DNA from 2 places in the Gordonia sp. NPDC003376 genome. Region 1 is predicted to be linked to the other one. Evidence: riboswitches for the same ligand, from Rfam matches in the RefSeq annotation. Region 1 holds a riboswitch; the other holds the start of a gene.
What was found. Region 1 has a riboswitch for cyclic di-AMP ahead of ACWDUA_RS05080 (C40 family peptidase). Riboswitches for the same ligand answer to the same signal wherever they lie in the genome.

Region 1 (6,186 bases):
CGTCCGCGATCTCGGTCCGGATCAACGGAAGCGCCCGGATCAGCATGTCCTGACCCTTGCGCGGCACCAGCCGGGACAGGCACAGGATGGTGGGTCGCTCCCCGATCCCCAACTGCTCCCGAATCCGGTCACGCGCCTGCGTATCCGGGGCGAACCGGGCCACGTCCACGCCGGGCGGGAGGTATTCGAGTGCGGCCTGCGGCCCGAATGCCGACGCGAACCGGCCACGGGTGTAGCGGCTGACGAAGGTGACGACGTCGGTGTGATCACCGATGTGGCGCAACACCTGCCGGGCGCCGGGCAGCATCGACCAGCCGACCTCGTGGCCGTGGGTGCACGCGATCACGCGCCGGGCCCCGGCCCGTCGCATCTGCGGGGCGAGCACGGCGAGCGGGGCCGCGGCACCGAACCACACCGTCGAGATGTCCTCCTCGCGGATGATCCGGGCGGCACGGCGTGCGACGGCCGGGGTGGGCAGCATCAGGGTGGTGGGGTGCCGGTGCACCCGATAGGGCACTCGCGCATCGAATTCGGTGTGCGAATCCCCGCGCCATCGCGGGGCGTAGACGACGATGTCGGCAGGGTCGAGCAGCTCCACCAGATTCTGCAGGTACGACTGGATGCCGCCGGGACGCGGCGGAAAGTCGTTGGTCACCAACAGGGTTCGCGACATCAGCGCATCTCTGCTTCCAGCCAGGCCCGCCAGCGGGCCACCAATTGGGTTCGATCGATCCCGAGCGCCGCACGGATCGCGACATCCTGCCGGGCGGTGTCGCCGGTGGCGGCGACACCGGTGTAGAGGGCCTTCAGCCGCGCCTCGCCGAACCGGTCGGCGACGAATGCGGCAACCGACCATGCCGACTGGTAGGCCAGTCGCGAGCTCTCCGCGTCCACCGCGAACTCGTCGTCGGCCGGCAACGCCGTCGGGGTGTGCCCGTCGCGGACCGCCGCCGCCAGATCCGGCGCCGCATCGATGGGTCGGGTGTAGGTTCCCTTGCGCCCGACGTACTCCGGGACGCCCTCGGTGAGCCACATCGGTGCGCCCGTGTCGGTCACCGACCGGGTGGCCACATGGGTGAGCTCGTGCCGGAGCACCACCCCGAGGGTGGGTGCGGCCAGGTCGGCGGCCTGTGGGGTGAGGATCACACGCTGTCCGGTGGCGACCTGCTCGGCGACGTCGATGCGGGAGTAGACAGTGGCCGCGGCCGCGCCGTCGACACCGTGCCCCGACCCGGCGAGGGTGCCGAACTGATCGTCGGTGGCGGTGGTCACGACGACGGCCCGGCGTGCCCAGTCGGTCCCCCAGAAGGCGCTCACCGCGTCGATCGCGCCGGGCAACAATCCCGCGACCCGACGATCGAGGGCCTCGGTGTCCGGGTAGGACGCGATCACCGAGGTTCCACCAGATGTCGGCACATCCTGCACGGCGAGGCCGGGCACCGACCAGATCTGCTGCGGCGGAACCGGTCCACCGACGAGGGAGGCGTCACCGACCAGTCGCCAGGAATCGCCGGTACCGGTGGCATCGGGATATCGGGCGACGACCAGCTGCGTGGCGACCACCACCTCGTCCTCGTCGATCCCGGGTGTCCGTGCACCACCGAGGGCGAAGTGCAACTCGACCGGGGCGACCCAGGAGTCGGTGCTGCCCTGCGCGTCGAGGCGTTCCTGGACCGTCGCGGGCACGAGCGTCTCGGCCTCCTCGGTGGGGGCGAGCTGGTACCGCAGGGTGCGGACTCGCAGGCGGGCCGACCGATCGGGTGCCGGGGCCGCCGAGGACAGGTTGGCCCAGGCGGTCTGCACCGACCCACGGAACCCCGGACTCGCGGCCTCGTCGATCAGGGCGGTGAGCGCGTCCTCACGTCCGCTGACGAGCGCTCCGGAGAACCGGTCCAGCAGCTCCCCGACCCCCTGCGTCCGCTGCTCGAGGTACACATTCGAGGTGGTCGGGGTCGCCGGCGAGCCGGACGCGGCCGAGCCCACACGAGCCGAATCGGATTGGGACCCACCAGAACCCGCGGTGCCACCACACGCCGTCAGCCCGACGGTCAGCGCCACGGCGAGGGTGGCGACGGCCGCCGCCGCATGGGTTCGCTCGACGCGCAACGCGGGACGTTTCAGTAACGCCGTGCGGCGCTGAAGGGTCCGGCGTCGTCGAGCGGCACGACCTTGACCGGGACGCCGAAGGTGGATGCGTGGATCACGTAGCCGTCACCGACGTACATGCCGACGTGATGGGCATCCGGGTAGTAGATGATCAGGTCTCCGGGCTGCAGGTTGTTGCGGTCCACCGGGGTCCCGGAGGCGTTCTGTGCCTCGCTCGAGCGGGGCAGGGTCTTACCCGCCTGCTGGAACGCCCACACCATCAGGCCGGAGCAGTCGAACGAATCCGGACCGGTGGCTCCCCACACATAGGGATCGCCGATCCGGGTGAGCGCGGCCTGTACCGCGACGAGGGCCGCGGAGGTGCCCTTGGGCACGGCGCGGGGATCGAAGTCGAACTTCGGTCCGGCCAGTGCGGCAAGCTGTTTGCCGGTCATCGACGAATAGATCACTCGGATCTGTGCGGCCTGCAACTGCAACTCGGCGCGCTGCTTCTGCAGATCACCGCGAACGCGTTCGGCATCGGAGACGGCCTGCGTGGCGCGGGCGGCGGCCTCATCGGCGACGGTGCGTTTGGTGACGGTCTGTGCGCGGACCTTCTTGAGCGCGTCCAGGTCCGCCGCCGACCGACGGGCGACGAGTTCCAGGCCCGACATCTGGTCGAGCAGGGTCTGCGGTGAGTCACTGGTCAGCACCGCGTACATGTCGTTCGTGCGTCGGCCCATGTAGCTCGCACGGACCACGGCGTCGAATCGCTGCTGCAGGGTTGCCAGCGACTTCTCGGAGGCGGTCAACGACGCCTGGGCGTCGGCCGACGCCCGCTTGGAGTCGTTGACGATGCGGCGCTGCTTGTCGTAGTCGATCTGCGCGTTGTGCATCGCCTCGGCCGACTGCTCGGCCTGCTGGCCGAGTTTCTGGTAGCGCGCGAGGAGCTGGTCGGCGGTCTGCACGGGGGCAGCCGCCGCCTCGGGCGCGTGAACCAGTCCCAACGGCGGTGCGACGGCCACCGTCAGTGCACACAGAGCCGTGCCGAGCGCGAGCCGTCCCGATCGCTTCCCCACGGTCGCTTTTCCCGCTTCCACGGGCGTCACCACACTTCCTTGCCGGTCGTCATACGCCGGATCCCCCAGGTTTCGAACGTCGTCTCCGGTCGATCTCGAACGATCCACCCGGAGTACGGGTTCGGGCGAACCGCGAGTGCCGCGATCCGCCCGATCCATGTTCACACGTCGTCGTCGATCGCGGATCAGTACCGCCGAACTCCGACGAGCGACCACTCGTTGACGGAGGCCTTCTTGACCGGGACACCGTAGGTGGACGCGTGGATGAACTGGCCGTTGCCGATGTAGATGCCGGCGTGGCCGCCACCGTTGAAGATCAGGACGTCGCCGGGACGCGCATCCGCATAGGCCACCGCGCGGCCGCCACCGAGCTGTCCGTAGCTGTCACGCGGGATGGTCCTACCGGCCTGCTGGTAGGACCAGTAGACGAGACCCGAACAGTCGAAGGCATTGGGGCCTGCGGCACCGTAGCTGTAGGGCGAACCGATCTTGCTCTCGGCGGCCTTCACGGCCTTCTCACCGGCGGTCAGGGTCGGCGTCACCAGGCCCGGGAGGCTGCCCGGACGGAACTGGTTCGGAACCTGCTTCTGATCGACACCCGGCAGCGTGAACTTACCGAGATTCGGGATCTCGATGGTCGCGCTGGGCGCCGGGGCGGCAAGGGCCGGACCCGCGGCGACGGCGAGCGAGCCGACGGTCAGCGATCCCGCGATCATCGCCTTCTTGGCGACGCTGCCACCGCGATTCGGCTGTTCCAGACGGTGTTTGCCCACGAAAAGACTTCTCCTTTTGTTTCTCCCTCTACCGCCTACCGAGTTAGCTGTCGGGTTCGGGCCGGAAGAATGGCCCTACGCGACTCTGGGCACCGTCGTCGGTGTCCAGGGCGCGATTCACCCCAATTCGGATCGCTCCGAAAACTGTGGTTCCCCGGTTCGCCCTTGCGGGCGATTGAGCGGTGACCTTCGTGGACTACTTCTTGGTGAAGCAGGACGCTCCGCGAAGGTCTCGGAAAGGTTACGAAAAAGGATGCAGGTCTGTCCACTGCAGGACACGAAGCCGTCACCGGGCCGGAATTCACCCCGCGCGCAGAATCCGCAGACGCGGCCCGACTCCGGGCCCGCTAGCAGGGCCTATGGTCCCCATTGCCGATCGTGCAGCCGCCGTGGTCGCCATTGAAGCCGCAGTGAATGAATCGATGGCCGAACGGATCTCGGCGTCGGCCACCGACTCGTCGAACCGCACATCAGCACCCCCCGACACACCGCCGTCTTCGCTGCTCACAGGCCCGAAGAAGACGTTCATCATGCATCCGTCGCAGGCGTGCCGACGAGCTGGACAGTTGCTGCACTCGATGTACATCTGTGATCTCCATCTCATTTCGGTGTCGGGCGGGTGAAAACCGGCCAACCGGGACCGTCCCGGGACCCCGGGACGGCGACGATCCTCGTCGACCGCCGTCACACGCCACAGTAGGAACACCCACCGACAAAACCGAACACATCGGCGAACACCACTCCTGCCACACCCGCCCCAGGAGGCTCTGTCGGTGGCTCGAACTACTGTTCGCGATGTGCTGGTAGACGCCGATCAACTCTCGTTCGCCGATCTCGATGCGTCCGATTCCGACACCGGGGGCGCCGCGGGGCCCGGCGACGGCTTCGCCGAACGCTCGCTGTTCGAGACCACGATGGTCGTGGTGGACCTCGAGACCACCGGTGGCAATCCGGCGAACGACCGCATCACCGAGATCGGTGCGGTGAAGATCAGGGGCGGCGAGGTCCTCGGCGAGTTCGCCACCCTGGTCGACCCGGGCTGCGCGATCCCCCCGCAGATCGTCTCGCTCACCGGGATCACCGAGGCGATGGTCTACGACGCCCCGCGGATCGCCGAGGTCTTCCCCTCGTTCGTCGAGTTCGCCCGCGGTGCGATCCTCGTGGCGCACAACGCCCGCTTCGACATGGGTTTCCTCCGGCACACCGCGACGCGGCTGCATCAGGACTTCCCGTTCCCCACCAGCCTGTGCACGGTCCGTCTGGCGCGGCGCGTCCTCGCCCGGGACGAGGCCCCCACGGTCAAGCTCGGCGCCCTGGCCGACCTGTTCGGCGTGTCCACCCGGCCCACCCACCGCGCGCTCGACGACGCCCGTGCCACGGTCGAGGTGTTGCACCACCTGCTCGAGCGGATCGGCAACCAGGGAGTGCGGACATACGGCGACCTGACCGCCTTCCTCCCCCGCACCGATCCTCACCTTCGCGCGAAACGACATCTGGCGCAACATCTTCCGAACCGTCCCGGCGTCTATCTCTTCCGCGGACCGTCGGAGGAGGTGCTCTACGTGGGCACCGCGAGCGATCTGCGACGCCGCGTTCTCTCGTATTTCACCGGCGGCGACCCCCGACGACGCATGGGTGAGATGGTCCGGTTGGCGGTCCGCGTCGACCACGTCGAGTGTGCCCATCCCCTCGAGGCGGCGGTCCGCGAGCTCCGTCTGATCGCCGCCCACACCCCCGCCTACAACCGGCGTTCCCGACAGCCGCACCGCGGATGGTGGATCGAGCTGACCGCCGAACGATTCCCCCGGCTGCGGGTCACTCGTACCGCCACCGCCGACGCCGTGGGGCCGATCGCCAACCGCACGCGGGCCGCCGAGATCGCCGAGCTGATCTCCCGCGCCGCCGGACTGCGCAGCTGCCGGCACCGGCTGCCGGTGTCGGCGACCCATCACTGGTGTCGAACGCCCGACGACGGGGGCGACGAGGTCGGTGGGTGTGCGGCGGCCTCGGCCACCCCGCAGACCCTCGCCGAGTATCTGCCGCGCGTCACCGCCGCCCACGATCTGCTGTGCGGCCGACGCAATGACCTGGTGGGCACCCTCGTCGGACAGCTCGACCGCTACACCGACTCCCATATGTTCGAGACCGCCGCACGCCACCGCGACCGCCTGGCCGCATGTATCGACGCACTGGGCCGGTGCCAGCGCCTCGCGGCGCTCTGCGTGATCGCCGAGATCGTGGTGGCCCGC
Region 2 (6,186 bases), on a different contig from region 1:
AACGGAGGGTGGGTGGTCGCCCTGCTCAGCAGGTGCGAGGCATGGCACAATATGCGCGTGGCTGAGAGCAATTCGAAGAATCACTACATCGACAACGGTTGGCCGAGGGACGGCGAGGGCAACGTGCCCGACCACGCCGTCTCGGAGTTCGCGACCCACGTCGCCGGGGCGCTGTCCCCGTTCGGGGATGTCGAGTTCCCGCTGCCTGCGGACAAGGTGCCCTACATCAACCCCAAGACGGATATCAACAGCTGAGCCGTGACCGGCGAATCGCTGTCGCACATCGACGACTCGGGCGCGGCCCGGATGGTCGATGTCGGTGACAAGTCGGTCACCCGGCGCCGTGCGGTCGCCTCCGGCACCTTTCGGACCACCGCCCGGGTGATCGAACTCCTCACCTCCGCATCCCTTCCCAAGGGGGATGTCCTGGCCACTGCCCGCATCGCCGGGATCATGGCCGCCAAGCGCACCGATGCGCTCATCCCCTTGTGTCATCAGCTGTCCCTCGCATCGGTCGACGTCGACTTCGAGGTCGGCGCCGACAGCATCGACGTGACCGCGACGGTCACCACCGCCGGACAGACCGGGGTCGAGATGGAGGCACTCACCGCGGTGTCGGTGGCCGGGCTCACCCTGCACGACATGGTCAAGGCGGTCGACCGTCGCGCCAGCATGGACGGCGTCCGGCTCCTGGAGAAATCCGGTGGGCGATCGGGTCACTGGATTCGCGACGAGGATCCGGAACGGTGACCCCCTCACGTTCGGCGCGGGTGATCGTGGCGTCGACCAGGGCGAGCACTGGGGTCTACAGGGACCGGTCCGGCCCGATCATCGTCGACTGGCTCACCGCCCGCGACTTCACCGTCGACGAGGTGGACGTGGTGGCCGACGGTGACCCCGTCGGTGCGGCGATCCGTGCCGGCGTCTACGCGGGCGCCGACCTGATCGTGACCTCCGGGGGCACCGGACTCTCACCCACCGACCGCACCCCCGAGCAGACACGAACACTGCTCGACATCGAGATCCCCGGCCTGGCCGATGCGATCCGACGCTCCGGACTACCCGGCGTCCCCACCTCGATCCTGTCCCGCGGTACCGCTGGCGTCGTCGGCACCACCCTCGTGGTCAACCTCCCCGGTTCCACCGGCGGCGTCCGCGACGGGTTGACGGTGCTCGACACAGTCCTCGACCACACCCTCGACCAGATCCGTGGCGGCGACCACCCGTGAACGGTGAGCGCCCCGCGCAGGTCGTCCACACGGCACTGGCCGCCGACCCCATCACCCTCGCCGCGCACGAGGATCTCGTGACCCGGGCCGCCGGTGGGGCCGCGGGCGCCGTCGTCGGATTCGTCGGCGCCGTCCGCGATCATGACGGTGGCCGAGGCGTCACCCTGCTGTCGTACTCCGCACACCCGACCGCACCGGCCGTGCTCGCCGAGGTGGTCGCCGAGGTCGCGGCATCGGCACCGGGCGTGCGCGCGGTGGCCGTGTCGCACCGAGTCGGCGATCTACGGATCGGGGACATCGCCTTCGTCGTCGCGGTGGCCGCCGATCACCGCGGTCCGGCGTTCGAGACCTGCGCGCGGATGGTGGACGAGGTCAAGGCACGACTACCGGTGTGGAAACACCAGTTCTTCGACGACGGCAGGGATGAATGGGTCGGCTCCGCCTGACGTGATGAATGGGTCGGCTCCGCCTGACGTGACCGTTTGTCGGCACCGACTCCGGAAGTGGAAAAGGGCCCCGCACGGCGTGATGCATCGTGCGGGGCCCTTCGTCTGGGGCGCTCAGGGGAGCGGGATCAGGCCCTTGTTGTCGTTGAACAGGCGCAGCTGGTCCGGGGTGAGCTGGTAGCCGCTGTTCTTGGCGGCGTTGAGCAGGCCCTTGACCTCCGGGCTGACGCCGGCCTCGTCGAGCTGATCGAGCGCTTCCTGGGTGCTGGTGGCATCCGGGGTCTGCTCGAGATTGGTGGCAGGCTGCTGCGGGGCGGCGGGCGCCGGGGTCGGGGCGGCCTTGCGCAGCGGGGTGGTGTCGGCGGGGGCGGTGCGCGGGGTGGCACCCGAGAGCGGGCCACCGCAGCTCGGCCAGGCACCCTTGCCCTGCGAGGCCAGGACGCGCTCGGCGACGACGATCTGCTGCTCACGCGTGGCCTGGTTGGCGCTCGGGGCGAACTCGCCGCCACCGTGTGCGGCCCAGGTGCTCGGGCTGAACTGCAGGCCGCCCTGGTAGCCGTTGCCGGTGTTGATGGCCCAGTTGCCGCCCGACTCACACTGGGCGACCTGGTTCCACTCGGAGTCGGTGGCGGCCTGGGCGGAGCCCGTGCCCAGCAGGGCGGCGCCACCGCCGAGGACGGCGCCGGTCAGCGCGACCTTGGCGAAGGTCTTGGTGGTCGTGGAGGTCGTCGGCTTGCGGTGACGTCCGGACATATGTGTTCGTTCCCTCTCTCCACGCGCCTGCGAAGTCAGCTGTCGGGTTCGAGCGAGAGGTGCTCGGTCGCTCCGGCCGGTGTGGCCGGGGACTTAACCCCAAGGACGTCGGTCGACGTCCGGTTCCCGGGTGGGAAGGTGGGTCCCCCGTCCTCGTTCCCAGATGTTTCTCGTCATCCCACCGGTGGAACGAGGCTCGGCGCGTCCGGTGGAACGTTATGGATGTGTTGGTCTGGCTGTGACCTTCCGAAGTAGGTCGTCACGAACCCTACGTCGTTCGGGTGGAGGATTCACACCCCATCGCACAACGCTTTTCGTGTCTCCCACCGGGACTTTCGGCCCCATGTCGGTGTCACCGCAGTTCACGGGCATGATGGTCGTCTCGTGTCCATCCCGTTATCGTGCCGTTATGTGAGAAAGGTCACAGCTCGGTTGCGGGTCAGCCACCGGCGAACGGCGGGAGGACGTCGAGGACCCGGACGGGTGCCAGGCGGCGGGTGCGGTCGCACAGTGCGGTCTCGTCGCGGAGGTAGGAGCACCGCTCGAGAACCCGCGCGAGTGCCGGATTGCCGTCGGCCAGAGTGTGTTCCAACTCACCGAGGGTGATCGAGTCGGCGACGTCGACGACGGCCTCGTCGACACCGGCCGCCGCACGCGCGGCAGCGAAGAATCGGACGGTCACCTGCATCCGCCTCAGCCGCCGATCGCCGACATCGGCCGGTCGGGCTGGTGGAAACCGGCACTGTTGACCCCGTGACCGGGACCCTTCGCCCAGGCGTTGCCGCGCCAGAGCCGGGCGATGGCCGCGTCGGTGTCCGCCGACAGCGGCCCGCTGCGCAGCGCAGGCAGCAGCGACGTCTCCGACGTCGCGAACAGGCAGTTTCGCAAGGCGCCGTCGGCGGTCAGGCGAGTGCGGTCACAGTCCCCGCAGAACGGTCGGGTGACCGAGGCGATGACACCGACCCGGGCCGACTCACCGCGGGGGTCGGTGTACCCGTCGACCAGCCACGTCTGTGCCGGTGCCGCCCCGCGCGGTGTGGGATCCGGCCGTAGGTCGAAGGCGCTCTGCAACGTCGTCAGGATCTCGTCGGCGGTCACCATCGACGCGCGGTCCCAGTCGCGGCCTGCGTCGAGCGGCATCTGCTCGATCACCCGCAGCTGATAGCCGTGGTCCAGGCAGAACCGGAGCAGATCGGGTAGTCGGGTCAGATCCGTCCGATCCGGTAGGACCGCATTGACCTTCACCGGGTGCAGACCGGCGACCCGCGCGGCGGCCAGCCCGTCGAGCACGTCACCGAGCCGATCGCGGCGGGTGATCTCGGCGAACCGGGCGGCGTCGACGGTGTCGAGCGAGATGTTCACCCGCGCCAGCCCGGCCTCGACGAGTCCGCCGATGCGCCGTGTCAGTCCGAGACCATTGGTGGTCATGGCGATGTCGGGACGTTCGTCGAGGCCGGCCACCGCGGCGACGATCTCCTCGAGGTCGCGACGCAGCAGTGGTTCGCCGCCGGTGAAGCGGATCGAACGCACCCCCAGGTCACGCACCGCGACGGTGAGCACGCGGATGAACTCGGTGGTGGTCAACAGGTCGTCGCCGGGCAGCCAGTCGAGGCCTTCGGCGGGCATGCAGTACCGGCAGCGGAGGTTGCAGCGGTCGGTCACCGAGACACGCAGATCGGTCGCGATCCGGCCGTGGGTGTCCCAGAGCCGGTGGTCCGGACCCGCGGGTGCGGTGTCGGGGTCACCCGGATCGGGTGTGCGCGTGGGGAGGGGGAGGCCCAGGTCGACAGTGGTCATCGTCGGGCCTCGAGGGAGCGGAAGCCGCTGGCGTGAAAGACCAGGGGTTCGATGTCCGGATCCGAGCGCAACGCCTCGATCCGCAGCAGCACCAGGACGTGATCGCCGGCCGGGACCTCCTGCTCGACGGTGCACAACAGGTGTGCGGTCGCCTGCGGCACGAACAGTGCCTCCTCGTCGACGCCGGCCCCGGCGGCGATATCCGGGCCGAACGGGTCGATCCCGTCGAACCGGTGCTCGGCAGGCCCGGCCATCTGCCGGCACAGGTCGGACTGGTCGGCGGAGAACACACTGACGCCCAGCGTCCGCGACGCCCGCAACCGCGGCCAGGTGGTCGAGCTGTTCTGGACACACACGCTGACCAGCGGCGGGTCCATCGACACCGAGGTGAACGAGCTGGCTGCCATCCCGATCGGTTCCGGGTCACCGGGTCCGCCCGCGTGGCTGCACACCGCGACGACCCCCGACGGGAAGCAGCCGAAGGCCTGCTTCAGCGCCCCGGGGTCGGTGACCGCGGAGAACTCGCCGGGCGGGGCGGTCACCGTGCCCGGCGTCCGGTGCGCAGGGCGGCGGCGATGGCCAGCAGGAATCCGAGCGGCGCACACAGCGCCAGCAGGTAGACCGCGGTCGGTGCCGTCTCGCCGTCGGCGACCGCCGGCGTCACGAACAGTGCGATGAGCGCGATCAGCCCGATCACGAACACGACGATCGCCACCGGCAACAGCCGCGATGATCGCCCCTTCTCCACATCACCCACGGTAGAACTCCATGTCATCCACGGTAGAACACCGAGACACCGCCCGCGGACCGCGGCGGTGCTGCGGCGGACGGTAATGGGCGTGACCCGGTCGGCGGCGGTTGGTTAGGATGGTCACGACCAGGCGCCTGTTGCTCATCGTTCTGTGTGCGACCGGGCGCCTTTTCTGTTGTGACCGATCGACTTTCAGTGAGGGTGAGCGCAGTGCCGACGGGCAGGGTGAAGTGGTACGACGCCGACAAGGGCTTCGGTTTTCTCGCTCAGGAGGGCGGCGAGGACGTGTACGTCCGAGCGTCGGCCCTTCCCGAGGGCGTCGCGGCCCTCAAGCCGGGGCAGCGGGTGGAGTTCGACATGGCCGCCGGTCGCCGGGGGCCGCAGGCGCTGCGCGTGAGCGTGCTCGAGCCGGCGCCGAGCGTCGCCAAGAATGCCCGCGAGGCGGCACGGGAAGCCGCCCGCAAGGACGTCAAGCGGCACAGCCCGGACGAACTGCACGGCATGGTCGCCGACCTGATCACCCTGCTCGAGAGCAAGGTGCAGCCCGACCTGCGTCAGGGCCGCTACCCGGATCGCAAGACCGCGCAGCGGATCTCCGAGGTGGTCCGGGCGGTCGCCCGCGAACTCGATCACTGACCATCTGATCGCCGATCGCACCGTCGGAACGGGTCACATCGCCGGTACGGCGAACCCCTCCGGCGCGGTCTGGACGGTCAGCTGGCCGCGTGCGGTGTCGATCGTGCCGTCGGCGTTGACCACCGCGGACGGCACGATCACGGTGACGCCGATCAGCACCCGGTCGGGCTGCGAGTCCAGCTTCACCGTGAACGTGGTGCCCGACTGCAGGATGCGGGAATCCTCGTAGACGCCCTTCGGCGTCGCATACAGCGCGATCAGGTTCCAGGGGCCCGATGCGATCTCCGACGGCACCGACAGCAGCACCGACGTTCCGGTCGGCACCGGGACGTGTGGCGTCTCCCGCTGCGGCTGGGTTGCCGGCGGTGAGCACTCGGTGAGGAACACATCACACCAGCGGACGGGCTCGATGGTGTGCAGCTGGTCGCCGACCGAGAGATGCAGGTACACGGCATCCTCGTCCTTGGACTGGTCGGTGGCCACCAGCACGCCGACCGCGCTGCCCACGACGGCAACGAACACGATCGCGACCAGCGCGATGATCGCGACGGCCTTCTTCTCGCCGGAATTCATC

Region 2: it holds a riboswitch for cyclic di-AMP, as region 1 does, so the genes downstream of both, ACWDUA_RS13690 (transglycosylase family protein) here and ACWDUA_RS05080 (C40 family peptidase) in region 1, are expected to answer to the same signal.

Annotation. Positions count from the first base shown of each region.
Region 1 covers NZ_JBSFRM010000003.1:235,534-241,719, forward strand. The annotation lists gene ACWDUA_RS05065 (glycosyltransferase family 4 protein) at 1-673, opposite strand, end outside; gene ACWDUA_RS05070 (peptidase MA family metallohydrolase) at 673-2,106, opposite strand; gene ACWDUA_RS05075 (NlpC/P60 family protein) at 2,118-3,197, opposite strand; gene ACWDUA_RS05080 (C40 family peptidase) at 3,350-3,937, opposite strand; cyclic di-AMP (ydaO/yuaA leader) riboswitch at 3,955-4,129, opposite strand; gene ACWDUA_RS05085 (hypothetical protein) at 4,297-4,560, shown strand; gene ACWDUA_RS05090 (DEDD exonuclease domain-containing protein) at 4,735-6,186, shown strand, end outside.
Region 2 covers NZ_JBSFRM010000011.1:136,117-142,302, reverse strand. The annotation lists gene ACWDUA_RS13710 (hypothetical protein) at 52-255, shown strand; gene moaC (cyclic pyranopterin monophosphate synthase MoaC) at 259-750, shown strand; gene ACWDUA_RS13700 (MogA/MoaB family molybdenum cofactor biosynthesis protein) at 747-1,229, shown strand; gene ACWDUA_RS13695 (molybdenum cofactor biosynthesis protein MoaE) at 1,226-1,675, shown strand; gene ACWDUA_RS13690 (transglycosylase family protein) at 1,790-2,428, opposite strand; cyclic di-AMP (ydaO/yuaA leader) riboswitch at 2,439-2,604, opposite strand; gene ACWDUA_RS13685 (MoaD/ThiS family protein) at 2,868-3,116, opposite strand; gene moaA (GTP 3',8-cyclase MoaA) at 3,122-4,225, opposite strand; gene ACWDUA_RS13675 (flavin reductase family protein) at 4,222-4,767, opposite strand; gene ACWDUA_RS13670 (hypothetical protein) at 4,764-4,982, opposite strand; gene ACWDUA_RS13665 (cold-shock protein) at 5,187-5,612, shown strand; gene ACWDUA_RS13660 (DUF2771 family protein) at 5,646-6,185, opposite strand.